One region of the Variovorax sp. P1_H2 genome, then DNA from elsewhere that is predicted to be linked to it. Evidence: predicted binding sites of a transcription regulator. Region 1 holds the regulator's gene; the other holds the start of a gene.

Region 1 (6,260 bases):
CCGCAGGGTGGTCGTCTTGCCGGCGCCGTTGGCACCGAGGATGGTCGTGATGCCGCCCTCCTCGACGCCGAAGTCGATGCCGTGCAGCACCTTGCTCGCGCCGTACTGCGCGCGCAGGCCGCGGACGTCGAGCAGGCGGGCCATCAGTCCGGGTCTCCCAGGTAGGCGCGGATCACTTCGGCGTTGGCCTGCACCTCGGCCGGCGAGCCGTCGGCGATGACGCGGCCGAAGTCCAGCGCCACCACCTGGTCGGAGACCCGCATCACGAGATTCATGTGGTGCTCGACCAGCAGCATCGTGAGCCGGAGCCGCTCGCGCACCTGGCGCAGCAGGTCCATCAGCTTGCCGACTTCCTCATGGTTCAGGCCGCCGGCCGGCTCGTCGAGCAGCAGCAGCTTCGGCCGGCTCGCCAGCGCCCGCGCCAGCTCGACGCGCTTCTGGGTGCCGAAGGGAAGGTCCATCACGCGGGTGGCGGCCACGGCGCCGAGGCCGAGCAGGTCGACCAGCTGGTCGGCGTGCGCTTCGAGCACCTGCTCTTCGCGCCGCACCCCCGGCAGCCGCAGGGCATTGGCGAGGAAGCCGCTGCGGGTGCGGCAATGGCCGCCGAGCAGGATGTTCTGCCGCACGGTCATGGTCCGGAACAGCGCCAGGTTCTGGAAGGTGCGGCCGATGCCCATCGCCGCGACGCCGTGCGCCGGCGTCTCGACCAGCGAGCGGCCCTCGAACGAGATGCGGCCCTCGCTGAAGGCATAGAGCCGCGACAGGCAGTTGAAGAGCGTGGTCTTGCCGGCACCGTTCGGACCGATCAGGCCGACGATGAAACCCTCGGGCACCGCGAACGACACCTTGTCGAGCGCCGTGATTCCCCCAAAGCGCACGGTGACGCCTTCGACGCGCAGCAGATCGGCACGGGGGGCAGGCGAGGCGATTTCCGACTCCTTGCACAGTGGAACCCAACCCGAGCGGGACACTCGGATGCCACTGGATACAAAAGATACCGGTGTTCGGACGAATGGAAAGCCGGCTTTACCCTTGATTGCCCGGCGCGGCAGCCCACGGCTGCGCCGGCGCGCGGACCGCGAAGGCCTGCTGCCGGATCGGAACTGGGAGAGCCTGGGTCAGGCGCGGCGCTCAGCCGACCTGCACTTGCGCGTCGGACGGCAAGGGGCCGGATGCACCGAAGGTCTGCTGCTGGACTTGCACGGGCTCCGTCGCGAGGGCCGACGCCTTCTTGGGCACGACGCCCCGGACGAGGTGCCTCGGCACGTGGTGCTTCTTCTTCAGCAGGGCCAGGGCCTCGCTGCGCGCGGGCTCGGAGGCCGGCAGGAACATGTGCAAAAAGCTCATCGTGGTCGCCCCAATGAACGCCAGGATTCGACAGGGGCCCCTGGCTTGGCCGGATTGCGATTATGGGCGGCGGGCGGTCCGCCGTCACTGGCGGCCCCGCCGGCGGTAGTGTTGATGGGGCCGCCCCCGCATGGGCTCACGAACCGCCCGGGATGTTGGCGACGATGCGCTTGCCCATGCTGACGCGCGGCTCGACCACGTAGCCAAGCGCTTCGTAGAAGGCCGCCACCGACTCGTTGCCGGGCGCAATCTGCAGGTTGATCTTCATGCAACCCCGATCCGCCAGGGCGCGCTCCGCGTGCGCGACCAAGGCCGTGCCGATGCCCCGCGACCGATGCCCCGGATCCACGGCGACGGAGTACAGCCAGCCCCGGTGTCCGTCGTAGCCTGCCAGCACGGTGCCGACCACCGAGCCCTGCGCCAGAGCGACGAAGAAAAGACCATCGGCGACCGCCAGCTTCTTGTCGATGCCGAGGGCGGGCGCGTTGTGCGCCGTGCCGTAGCGGAATGCGGTCTCCCAGAGACGGATCACCTGCGCTCGGTGGACATCATCGAGGTACGGGGCGACCAGGGTCATGCAGTCCCCCTCGGGCTCCGGGGCATGGCAGGCGACGCAGAACTTGTTGCCGTCGGGATCCCGGAAGTAGGCGCCGTAGTAGTGCGGGTGGTACTGGGCCCTCAAGCCGGGTGCGCCTTCGCAACTGCCGCCCTGGGCGAGCGCGACGCGGTGCACCGTGCGCACCATGGCCCGGTCGGCCGCGGCGAAGGCCACCATCTGGCCGTTGCCGGGCGCATGCGGCAGGCCGTTGTGCGGCTCGCAGACCACGAAGAAGGGCCGCGTGCGGCCGGTTCCGTGCCAGCCGGCCCAGGGCTTGTCTCGCTCGCAGAAGCGAAGCTCGAGGCCCAGGCCCTGCATCACCGGCTGATAGAAAAGCAGTGCGCGCTCGAAGTCGCTCACGCTCACGAAGACATGCGAAAACATCTCGGCTCCCCGGAGCGCTTGCCCCTGACGAGCCGAAGATAACGGAAAGCGCTCAGTTCTTCGCCGGCACCGGCACCTCGGTGGGGCGAGAACGGCAAGAAACCGCACGTCCTGCGCACGCTCCAGCTACCAGAACCGCCACCAAGGCCGCGCAGGCCTGCCTTTGGGCTCGAGCGGGGTGCGATCGGACGGTGTGGAACCCAGGCGCCTGCGCAGCTCCGCCTCCATGCGTTGCGCCTGCTTCAAGGCATCCGGGTCGCCAAGCTCGGCCCGCTTTCGCAGCACATACGCAGCCGCGGCGAGTTCTTCGTCTCCCATCGTCTCCATTCATGGAATTCTGGCTGCGGCCGTCGAGGCGGCCAATAAGCCATCCGGCCGGTGTGACTCGGCCGCGCGACATGCGCCCGCCCTAAGTCTTGGTGGCGGATTTCGAAGACGCGGCCATGCTGGTGGCCAGGAAGACCCAGGCGATCAAGCTGACGAGCGTGCCGCCCCAGCCGAACCCGGTCCTGCAGTCGACCTTGAAGAATTCCGCGACCAGCGGAAAGCTGTCGACGATGACCATGCCCGTGTAGGCGCGAAGATGGAAGACGTACACCGCCCAGGTGACGAAGTCGTCGAGGGAGACGACACCATCGGCGTTCGCATCGAGCGTCTGTCGGACGGCGTCTCCCGCCCTGGAGCCGACCCACCAGCGGCGGCAATGTTCGCTGTCATTGACGATACGCATGCTGGCGTTCTCCTCGAATTCGCTGTCGTCGCGGGGCGCCGACGCGCGAGGGAGTGTCGTCCTACGTCGTCAGGATGGCAAAAACTTCATGTTCATCCGGTGGTCCTTGCGGCTCGAGCAGGCGGAGGGAAGGATCGACTCCCCTGAAAGTCCCCCAAAAGAAAATGGCCTAGAGGAGAAAAATCCTCTAGGCCATTCGAGAGAGTGGTGCGGCTGGCAGGAATTGAACCCACGACCCCTTGGTTCGTAGCCAAGTACTCTATCCAACTGAGCTACAGCCGCACAGCTTGCGATTATAGCATCCATTTCAGCCATCTGTCCACGCTTCGATTCTTGACTTGCAAAAGAAGCTTCGCGGAAGCAGACCCGAGTCTCCGGCGGATGCTTTTGGTAGGCCGTGCTGGGCTTGAACCAGCGACCAACGGATTATGAGTCCGCTGCTCTAACCAACTGAGCTAACGGCCCACGTGGCACCAATTCTAGTAGGGCGCGGCGCCCTTCTCTACTTGCGGTGGCTCAGCGCGTTGGTGACCAGCTTCGACGTGATGTCGACGATCTGGATCATGCGTTCGTAGGGCATGCGGGTCGGGCCGATGACGCCCAGTGTGCCGACAACCTTTCCGTCGACCTCGTAGTTCGCGCTGACGATCGACAGGTCGTCGAAGGGCACCACCTGGCTCTCGCCGCCGATGAAGATGCGCACGCCCTCGGCCTGGCTCGAGACGTCGAGCAGGCGCATCAGCTGCGTCTTGTGCTCGAACAACTCGAAGGCGCGCCGCAGGTGCCCCATGTCGCTGGAAAAGTCGGTGACCGCGAGCAGGTTGCGCTCGCCCGCGATCACGACCTCGTCCTGGGCCTCGGTCATGACCTCGGAGCTGACCTGCACGGCAGCCTGCATCAGCGCCGCGATCTCGCCGCGCAGCTGCTCGACCTCGGACTGCAGCCGGTCGCGCACCTGCTCGATCGAGAGGCCGGCGAAATGGGTGTTGATGTAGTTGGAGGCCTCGACCAGCTGCGACTGCGTGTAGTCGACCTCGGGGAAGATCACGCGGTTCTGCACGTCGCCGTCGGGCGCGACGATGATCACCAGCAACCGACGGTCGGACAGCCGCAGGAACTCGATCTGCCGGAACACCGAGGCGCGCCGCGGCGCCATCACCACGCCCACGAACTGCGACAGGTTCGACAGCAGGTTGGCGGCGTTCGCGATCACCTTCTGCGGCTGGTCGGCCGCCAGGCTCGGCGCCGACGCGAACTGCTCGCGCTGCGCGGTCAGCATGGTGTCGACGAAGAGGCGGTAACCCCGTGCGGTCGGAATGCGGCCTGCGGAGGTGTGGGGGCTTGCGATCAGCCCGAGCACCTCGAGGTCGGACATCACGTTGCGGATGGTCGCGGGGGACAGGTCCAGCCCCGGCGCGCGGGAAAGCGTGCGCGACCCCACGGGCTGCCCGTCGGCGATGTAGCGCTCGACGAGAGTCTTCAGCAGCAACTTGGCACGGTCGTCCAGCATCGAATGATTTTAATGTTGTAATTTGTGAATGAGCTCCCGCTTTCGGCATGTCGCACTGATCGGTAAATACCAGGCCTCCGGCGCCCGGGCGCAATGCGGCGCGCATGACAACGTCATGGAGGGCATCGGCGCCTTCCTCGAATCGCAGGGCTGCAAGGTCTTCGTCGAGAAGTCGCAGTCGGACTCGGTCGAATCCGGCCCCTATCCCGCACTGACGGTGGAGGAAATCGGCCAGCAGTGCGACCTCGGCCTGGTGGTCGGCGGCGACGGCACCATGCTCGGCATCGGCCGCCAGCTGGCGCCGCACGACGTGCCGCTGATCGGCATCAACCGCGGCCGGCTCGGCTTCATCACCGACATCTCGCTCGACAACTACCAGGCGACGCTGATCCCGATGCTGGCCGGCGACTACGAGGAAGACCTGCGCACGCTGATGAAGGCGCGGGTGGTGCGCGACGGCGAGTCGGTGTTCGACACCCTGGCAATGAACGACGTGGTGGTCAACCGCGGCGCCACTTCGGGCATGGTCGAGCTGCGGGTCACGGTGGGCCACCATTTCGTGGCCAACCAGCGCGCCGACGGCATGATCATCTCCACGCCCACGGGCTCGACCGCCTACGCGCTGTCGGCCGGGGGGCCGCTGCTGCATCCCGCGGTGCGCGGCTGGGTGCTGGTGCCGATCGCGCCGCACACGCTGTCGAATCGGCCGCTGCTGCTGCCCGACGCCGACGAGGTCACGATGGAACTGGTCGGCGGGCGCGATGCCAGCGCCAATTTCGACATGCAATCGCTGGCCACGCTGGCCATCGGCGACAAGGTGATGGTGCGCCGCTCGGACTATCGGGTGCGCTTCCTGCATCCGCGAGGCTGGAGCTATTTCGACACCTTGCGCAGGAAACTGCATTGGAACGAAGGGGGATCTTGAGATGGCGTTGAGGCGCATTGCGCTGCGGGATTTCGTGATCGTGCGCTCGCTCGAGCTCGATTTCTCCGCCGGCTTCACGGTGCTCACCGGCGAGACCGGCGCCGGCAAGTCGATCCTGATCGACGCACTGCAGCTGGCACTGGGCAACCGGGCCGATGCCGGCGCGGTGCGCGAAGGCGCCGAGCGGCTGGACGTCAGCGCCGAGTTCGATGCCGACCCGGGCCTCGCCGGCTGGCTCGACGAGGGCGGCTTCGAAGGCGGCGATGCCCTGCTGCTGCGCCGCACGGTCGACCTCCAGGGCCGCAGCCGCGGCTGGATCAACGGCAGCCCGGCCACCGCCACCCAGTTGCGCGAGCTCGGCGACCACCTGCTGGACATCCATGGCCAGCACGCCTGGCAGAGCCTGACCCGGCCCGAGGCCGTGCGCGGCCTGCTCGATGCCTACGCCGGCATCGACACCGGCGCGCTCGAGAGCGCCTGGCAGCTCTGGCGGCAGGCGATCGGGGCACTCGAAACCGCCCGCTCGGCCCAGGATTCCCTGCAGCGCGAACGCGAACGCCTCCAGTGGCAGGTCGCCGAGGTCGCCAAGCTGGCACCGGGCGACGACGAGTGGGAAGAGCTGTCGGCGAGCCACAGCCGCATTTCCAACGCCCAGGCGCTGATCGATGCCGCCGAAGGCGCCAGCAACGCGCTCGAGGATGACGACAGCGGCGCCCTGGCGGCGCTCGGCCGCGCCCTCGCGCTGCTGCAGAACTGCGAGCACATC
Region 2 (6,260 bases), on a different contig from region 1:
TCATGGTGCAGCCGAGCCAGCCGGAATCGAATGCCTACGGACCGCCGGCCGGGCCGGTCCCGGCCAGCGTCTGATCCCTCAGCCGCCTGCGCCCACCAGCACCGCCTTGGCGCGGTAGCTGGCGGGAAACACCTTCTTCAGGTTGTCGACCTTCGGCAGGTCGTTGATCGCGATGTAGGGGTGGTCGGGATTGCGGGTCATGAAATCCTGGTGGTACGCCTCGGCCGGATAGAAGGCCTTGAGCGGCTCGATGGTGGTCGCGATCGGCTTGCCGAAGACGCGGGCGCGGTCGAGCTGCGCGATGTAGTTCCTGGCGATGCGTGCCTGTTCGGGGTTGGCCGCAAAAATGGTCGAGCGGTACTGGCTGCCGACGTCCGGTCCCTGGCGGTTCAGCTCGGTCGGATCATGGGCGACCGAGAAATAGATCTGGAGCAGCCGCGCGTAGCTGATCTGCTTCGGGTCGTAGCTGATGCGTACCGATTCGGCATGGCCGGTGCGACCGGAGCTGGTGGCTTCGTAGTTGGCCGTTGCGGCCTCGCCGCCGGCATAGCCCGAGACGGCGCTGGTGACGCCCTTGACGTGCTGGAACACACCCTGAACGCCCCAGAAGCAGCCGCCGGCGATGACTGCGGTCTCGGTCGTGGCGGCGGCCCCTGCGGCCGGATCGTCGGTCGGCGCCGGGACGACGGTGGCGCGCTCGGCCGCCCAGGCGGACGCGCCGGGGCGCAGCGCGAGTCCTCCGGCGCCGAGCGCGAGTGCGCACAGCAGGGCGCGGCGTGCCGGCACCGGGGGTGTTACGAGGGTCTTGGGGTTCATGCCGGCGGGTTCCTTCGCTGCGTTTTCGGGTCGAAGCCCCGGTTGTACGCCGATCCGCCCCGGTGCTCCGACAGGACGAAAAAAAGCCCCGCGGCTCGCACCGCGGGGCTCTTGGCTTGGCTGTGGCAGCCGGGCCGGGGGAATTACATCCCCATGCCGCCCATGCCACCCATGCCGCCCATGTCGGGCATGCCGCCGCCGGCGCCGGCTTCGTCCTTCGGTGCGTCAGCGACCATGGCTTCGGTCGTCAGCAGCAGCGAGGACACCGAAGCGGCGTTCTGCAGGGCGGTGCGGGTCACCTTGGTCGGGTCCAGGATGCCCAGCTCGAGCATGTCGCCGTAGCTGTCGTTCTGGGCATTGAAGCCGTAGTTGCCCTTGCCGGCCAACACGGCGTTCACCACCACCGAGGCTTCGCCGCCGGCGTTGTTGACGATCTCGCGCAGGGGCGCTTCGATGGCCTTGAGCACCAGCTTGATGCCGGCGTCCTGGTCGGCGTTGTCGCCCTTGAGCTTGTCGCCCACGGCTTGCTTGGCGCGCAGCAGGGCCACGCCGCCACCGGCAACCACGCCTTCTTCCACTGCAGCGCGGGTGGCGTGCAGGGCGTCTTCGACGCGAGCCTTCTTTTCCTTCATTTCGACTTCGGTGGCAGCGCCGACCTTGATCACGGCAACGCCGCCGGCCAGCTTGGCCACGCGCTCTTGCAGCTTTTCGCGGTCGTAGTCGGAGGTGGCTTCCTCGATCTGCACGCGGACTTGCTTGACGCGGGCTTCGATGTCGCCAGGGGCGCCCGAACCGTCGATGATGATGGTGTTTTCCTTGCCCACTTCGATGCGCTTGGCCTGGCCGAGGTCGGCCAGCGTCACCTTCTCGAGGGTCAGGCCCACTTCTTCGGCGATGACCTTGCCGCCCGTCAGGATGGCGATGTCTTCGAGCATGGCCTTGCGGCGGTCGCCGAAGCCAGGTGCCTTGACGGCCACGACCTTCAGGATGCCGCGGATGGTGTTCACGACCAGCGTTGCCAGGGCTTCGCCTTCGACTTCTTCGGCAACGATCAGCAGCGGACGGCCGGCCTTGGCCACTTGCTCCAGCGTCGGCAGCAGGTCGCGGATGTTGCTGATCTTCTTGTCGAACAGCAGCACGAACGGGTTGTCCAGGATCGCGCTTTGCTTTTCGGGGTTGTTGATGAAGTAGGGCGACAGGTAGCCGCGGTCGAACTGCATGCCTTCGACGACGTCGAGTTCGCTGTCGAGCGACTTGCCGTCTTCGACGGTGATCACGCCTTCCTTGCCGACCTTGTCCATCGCGTCAGCGATGAGCTTGCCGATGGTTTCGTCGCTGTTGGCCGAGATCGAGCCGACTTGAGCGATTTCCTTCGAGGTGGTCGTGGCCTTCGAAGCCTTCTTGAGCTCGGCGACCAGGGCGGTGACCGCCTTGTCGATGCCGCGCTTCAGGTCCATCGGGTTCATGCCGGCAGCCACCAGCTTGAAACCTTCGCGAACGATGGCTTGTGCCAGCACGGTCGCGGTGGTGGTGCCGTCGCCGGCGTTGTCCGAGGTCTTGGAAGCCACTTCCTTCACGAGCTGGGCACCCATGTTCTGGAGCTTGTCCTTGAGTTCGATTTCCTTGGCCACGGACACGCCGTCCTTGGTCACGGTCGGGGCGCCGAACGAGCGCTCGAGCACCACGTTGCGGCCCTTGGGGCCGAGGGTCACTTTGACTGCGTTGGCGAGGATGTTGACACCCTCGACCATGCGCGCGCGGGCTTCACCGCCGAAGACTACGTCTTTTGCTGCCATGAGATTTCTCCGAGATTCAGTTGGATAGGGGGATGAAGGGGCGAGAAATTACTTCTCGACCACTGCGAAGAGGTCGTCTTCCTTCATGACCAGGAGTTCGTCGCCATCGACCTTGACGGTCTGGCCGCTGTACTTGCCGAACAGGACGCGGTCGCCGACCTTGATGTTCATCGAGATCAGGTCGCCCTTGTCGTTCTTCTTGCCAGGACCGACGGCCAGGACTTCGCCCTGATCGGGCTTTTCGGCGGCGTTGTCGGGGATCACGATGCCSGARGCGGTCTTGGTTTCGCTTTCAATGCGCTTGACGATCACGCGATCGTGCAAAGGACGAAGTTTCATTGCATCTCCTGATAAGAAACGGGGTTTGGTTCGGGTGCCGGCAAGGTTGCCGGCGCCACATCGTCGGAAGCCGGTGTTGTTAGCACTCAGCTTTGACGAGTGCTAATCATAAGGGTGTTTTGGGCAGTTTCAAGGCCGAAGGGGCCGGCGCCCGATGTGGATGAAGCCGAACCGCCTGTCGGGCGAAACGGGCCTTCTGTCAGTTTTCCCACGAAACAGCCGCGTAGGAAAACCTGATTTCGGGCAGATGTGATAATTTCACATCCACTTGTACTTTGTGACATTTTGAAATGAATTCCTGCGGCGTGCCTCTGATCGGATCGAAGGGTCGAGGGGCGCGCGATGGAGGATACAGCCCGATGGTTCAGTCTCTGGAACAGATGCCGATGGCGTCGGCGACGGCAAGCTCGAAGGTCCCGAGGGGCGGGCGAGCGCGCGGCTTCACGTTGATCGAGCTGATGATCACCGTTGCGATCGTGGCGATTCTGGCGGCCATCGCGTACCCATCCTATGCGGCGTACATCCGCAAGGGGAAGCGGGCGACAGCGCAGGCGGCCTTGATGGATCTGGCCAGCAAGGAACAAAGCTACCTCCTCGACCGGCGTGTGTACACCACCGTGCAGGCGGATATCGGTTTCGTGATGCCTGCCGAAATCCAGGGGGCCTACACGATCGCGGTCACTTGCTCGCCGGCGGACTGCTCGTCCGGCGGCTTCACGGCAACGGCCACTCCGGCAGGGAGCCAGGCGGTATCGAACGAGCAGACGCTGACGATCACCGACACGGGCGTCAAGGCGCCGGACGCCTCGGGTTACTGGGGCAAGTGACGCGATGGAAAACCCGGTGGCATTGACCCCAGTTCGGCGCGCAACGCGGCGCGTTCGCCAGGGCGGCTTCACGGCCATCGAGTTGATGATCACCTTGGCAATCGTCGCCATCCTGGCGGCGCTTGCCGCGCCCGCGTTCCAGCGACTGATTGCAACGCAGCGCATCAAGTCCGTCGCCTCGGCGCTGAATGAATCGCTTTGGGTCGCTCGCAGCGAGGCACTCAAGCGCAATGACAAGGTGGCGTTCAACTTCACGAATTCGGGGGACGACACCGTTGTCGGGGACTGGAAGATCACCCAAAGCAGCGACGGAACGGGTACCGCGCTCCTTCAACAGACGGGCTCCCCCTCGGTGGCATCCACCACCTCGGCGCACGGCAACCTGCTGTTCGTCTTCGATTCCTCCGGCCGGCTGACCCCTGGCGTTTCGTCCTGGATCAAGCTCAGCGTCCCGTCTGCCAGCGTCAATCGTTGGGTCTGCATTTCTGCCAGTGGCCGGGCCATCACCCAATCGACATCATGTTCGTAGCTGACCTTCATCGATTCCGTACGCGAGCGACCGGCATGCGCGGCTTCACGCTGATCGAGGTGCTGGTGACCATCGCCGTGATGCTTCTGGGCCTTCTGGGCGTGATCGGCATGCAAGCCAGGTCGGCCGTCATCGAATTCGAGTCTTACCAGCGTGGCGAGGCGCTTTCGCTGGTCCGTGAAATGCAGGGCCGTCTGACCGATTCGCGGGCCATCGTAGACGGCTATCTGAATGCGGCCGTCAGTTCCACCAACGGCAGTGTTTACGTGGGATCGGGCGCGAATGCCAAAGACTTCAGCACCGGCTCCGTCTGCGTCGCGGGAGCGGGCGTTCCGCTGGCGGAGGCAGAGTTCGAGATGTGTCAGTGGGGGCAAGCGCTGCAGGGCGCGGCGGCCCTGGAGGGCAGCTCGAAGGTCGGAGCCATGATCGGCGCCCGCGGCTGCCTGATCCGGGTCGACCCGGCGGAGGGCAATGCACTGGCCGACATCTACGTCACGGTCGTGTGGCAAGGCAAATCGAAGAGTGCCGAACCCGACCCCGATTCTTCGGCGGGCAAGTGTGCCAGCGATGTGGATTTCGGCGTCGGGCTGCGGCGTGGCGTATCGGTCCGCGTGCTGGTGCCGAACCTGACCAAGTCATCTTGAGGACCGACATGTACCGCCGAGCCCTTGCCTCGACCTCAGAAGCCCGTTGCCGTCGCCAACGAGGGCTCACGCTCATCGAGTTGATGATTGCGCTCGTCATCGGTCTGCTGATCGTCGCCGCAGTGAGTGTCCTTTTCGCTGGCAGCAGCCGGTCCCGAAGCGAGGTCGAACTGAGTGCGGAGGTGAATGAGAACGGACGCTATGCCCTTGACGTTCTGAGCCGCGAGTTGTCGCAGACGGGGTTCTACGGGTCCCTGGTCAAGCCGACGGCGGCCGTCACTCCGATCGTCACGCCTGCCGAAGCAGCGACAGCCATGTGCCTGACCGGAGTCGCGAACCTTGGCAAATGGCAAGACTCGTTGACCTACTACGCCCTGGGGCTTGGCAGCGCGGCAGGGGCGAACACCGACGCCGATCCGACTTGCATTGCACGCAAAGCCGGTACCGATGCGCTTTTTATTCAGCGGGCCAGTACTTGCGCCATCGGCGACCCGGGTTGCCCGGGCGAGGCGGATGCAGATGCCTATTTGCAGGTGTCAGAGTGTGGCGACGAATACAGCGCGACGCCCATCGTGCTCGCACGGGGTCTGTCTGGTCCGACCACATTCAAGCTTCAAACCAAAACCTGTGTTGCCGGCACGCCGGCACCGAAGCGCAAACTCGTTCGCCGCATCTACTACGTCAGCGCGGCGAACGCGTTGGTCTATCAAGACATCTCGCTCGGCGGCGCCCTCCCTGAGGTGGTGTTGGTCGAGAACATCGAGCAGATGCAAATCGAGTACGCGTTCGACACCAGCACCCCTGCAGACGGAACACCTGACGTGTTCGCGGCTGCGCCCAACCCGCCGCCAGCTCCGCCGCCCAATACGGACTGGACGCAAGTCATCGGCGTACGAATCTGGCTGCTGGCCCGCTCCAGCGATCCGAGCCAGAACACCAAGAATGCCGCGAGTTTCGCGCTCGGCGCGGACACCACCGTCAGCGTTGCCGAAAAGGCCGCCGGCAACCCGAAGCGGCGCGTCTACAGCACCTATATCTCGTTCGTCACTCCGAAGGCGCGCCGCGAATCATGAAGAAGACCTCTGTCTGCCGAGCGCGCCGCGTCCAGTCCGGCGCCGTTTTGATGATTGGCATGGTGATGCTGCTGATGGTCAGCCTCGTCGCGGTCAGCGTGATTCGGCTGTCCACGCGCCATACCCAGATTGTCAGCAATGAGCAGGTGCGAACCGAGGCGGTAGCGGCAGCGAATTACGCGCTCGACACGGTGTTGAATCAGCCCTACACCACCTGGGATCCGTACAAGGCCGCA

The links. The regulator HrcA, encoded in region 1, represses chaperone genes, less so after heat shock. The targets are predictions, from matches to a motif close to TTAGCACTCNNNNNNNNNGAGTGCTAA.
Region 2: groES (co-chaperone GroES) is a predicted target of HrcA. The motif match lies at 3,031-3,057, and genes of this name have one in related genera.

What each region holds. Positions count from the first base shown of each region.
Region 1 is NZ_JBFUCJ010000011.1:51,821-58,080, reverse strand. It holds gene AC1D2E_RS06570 (ABC transporter ATP-binding protein) at 1-144, opposite strand, end outside; gene AC1D2E_RS06565 (ABC transporter ATP-binding protein) at 144-929, opposite strand; gene AC1D2E_RS06560 (hypothetical protein) at 1,132-1,347, opposite strand; partial or broken gene AC1D2E_RS06555 (GNAT family acetyltransferase) at 1,484-1,891, opposite strand; partial or broken gene AC1D2E_RS06550 (VOC family protein) at 1,943-2,329, opposite strand; gene AC1D2E_RS06545 (hypothetical protein) at 2,456-2,656, opposite strand; gene AC1D2E_RS06540 (hypothetical protein) at 2,739-3,059, opposite strand; tRNA gene AC1D2E_RS06535 (tRNA-Arg) at 3,265-3,341, opposite strand; tRNA gene AC1D2E_RS06530 (tRNA-Ile) at 3,448-3,524, opposite strand; gene hrcA (heat-inducible transcriptional repressor HrcA) at 3,562-4,569, opposite strand; gene AC1D2E_RS06520 (NAD kinase) at 4,598-5,494, shown strand; gene recN (DNA repair protein RecN) at 5,496-6,260, shown strand, end outside.
Region 2 is NZ_JBFUCJ010000010.1:61,068-67,327, reverse strand. It holds gene AC1D2E_RS06120 (DUF805 domain-containing protein) at 1-74, shown strand, start outside; gene msrA (peptide-methionine (S)-S-oxide reductase MsrA) at 79-816, opposite strand; gene groL (chaperonin GroEL) at 960-2,612, opposite strand; gene groES (co-chaperone GroES) at 2,661-2,951, opposite strand; gene AC1D2E_RS06100 (type IV pilin protein) at 3,311-3,778, shown strand; gene AC1D2E_RS06095 (GspH/FimT family pseudopilin) at 3,783-4,307, shown strand; gene AC1D2E_RS06090 (prepilin-type N-terminal cleavage/methylation domain-containing protein) at 4,298-4,951, shown strand; gene AC1D2E_RS06085 (PilW family protein) at 4,960-6,024, shown strand; gene AC1D2E_RS06080 (pilus assembly PilX family protein) at 6,021-6,260, shown strand, end outside.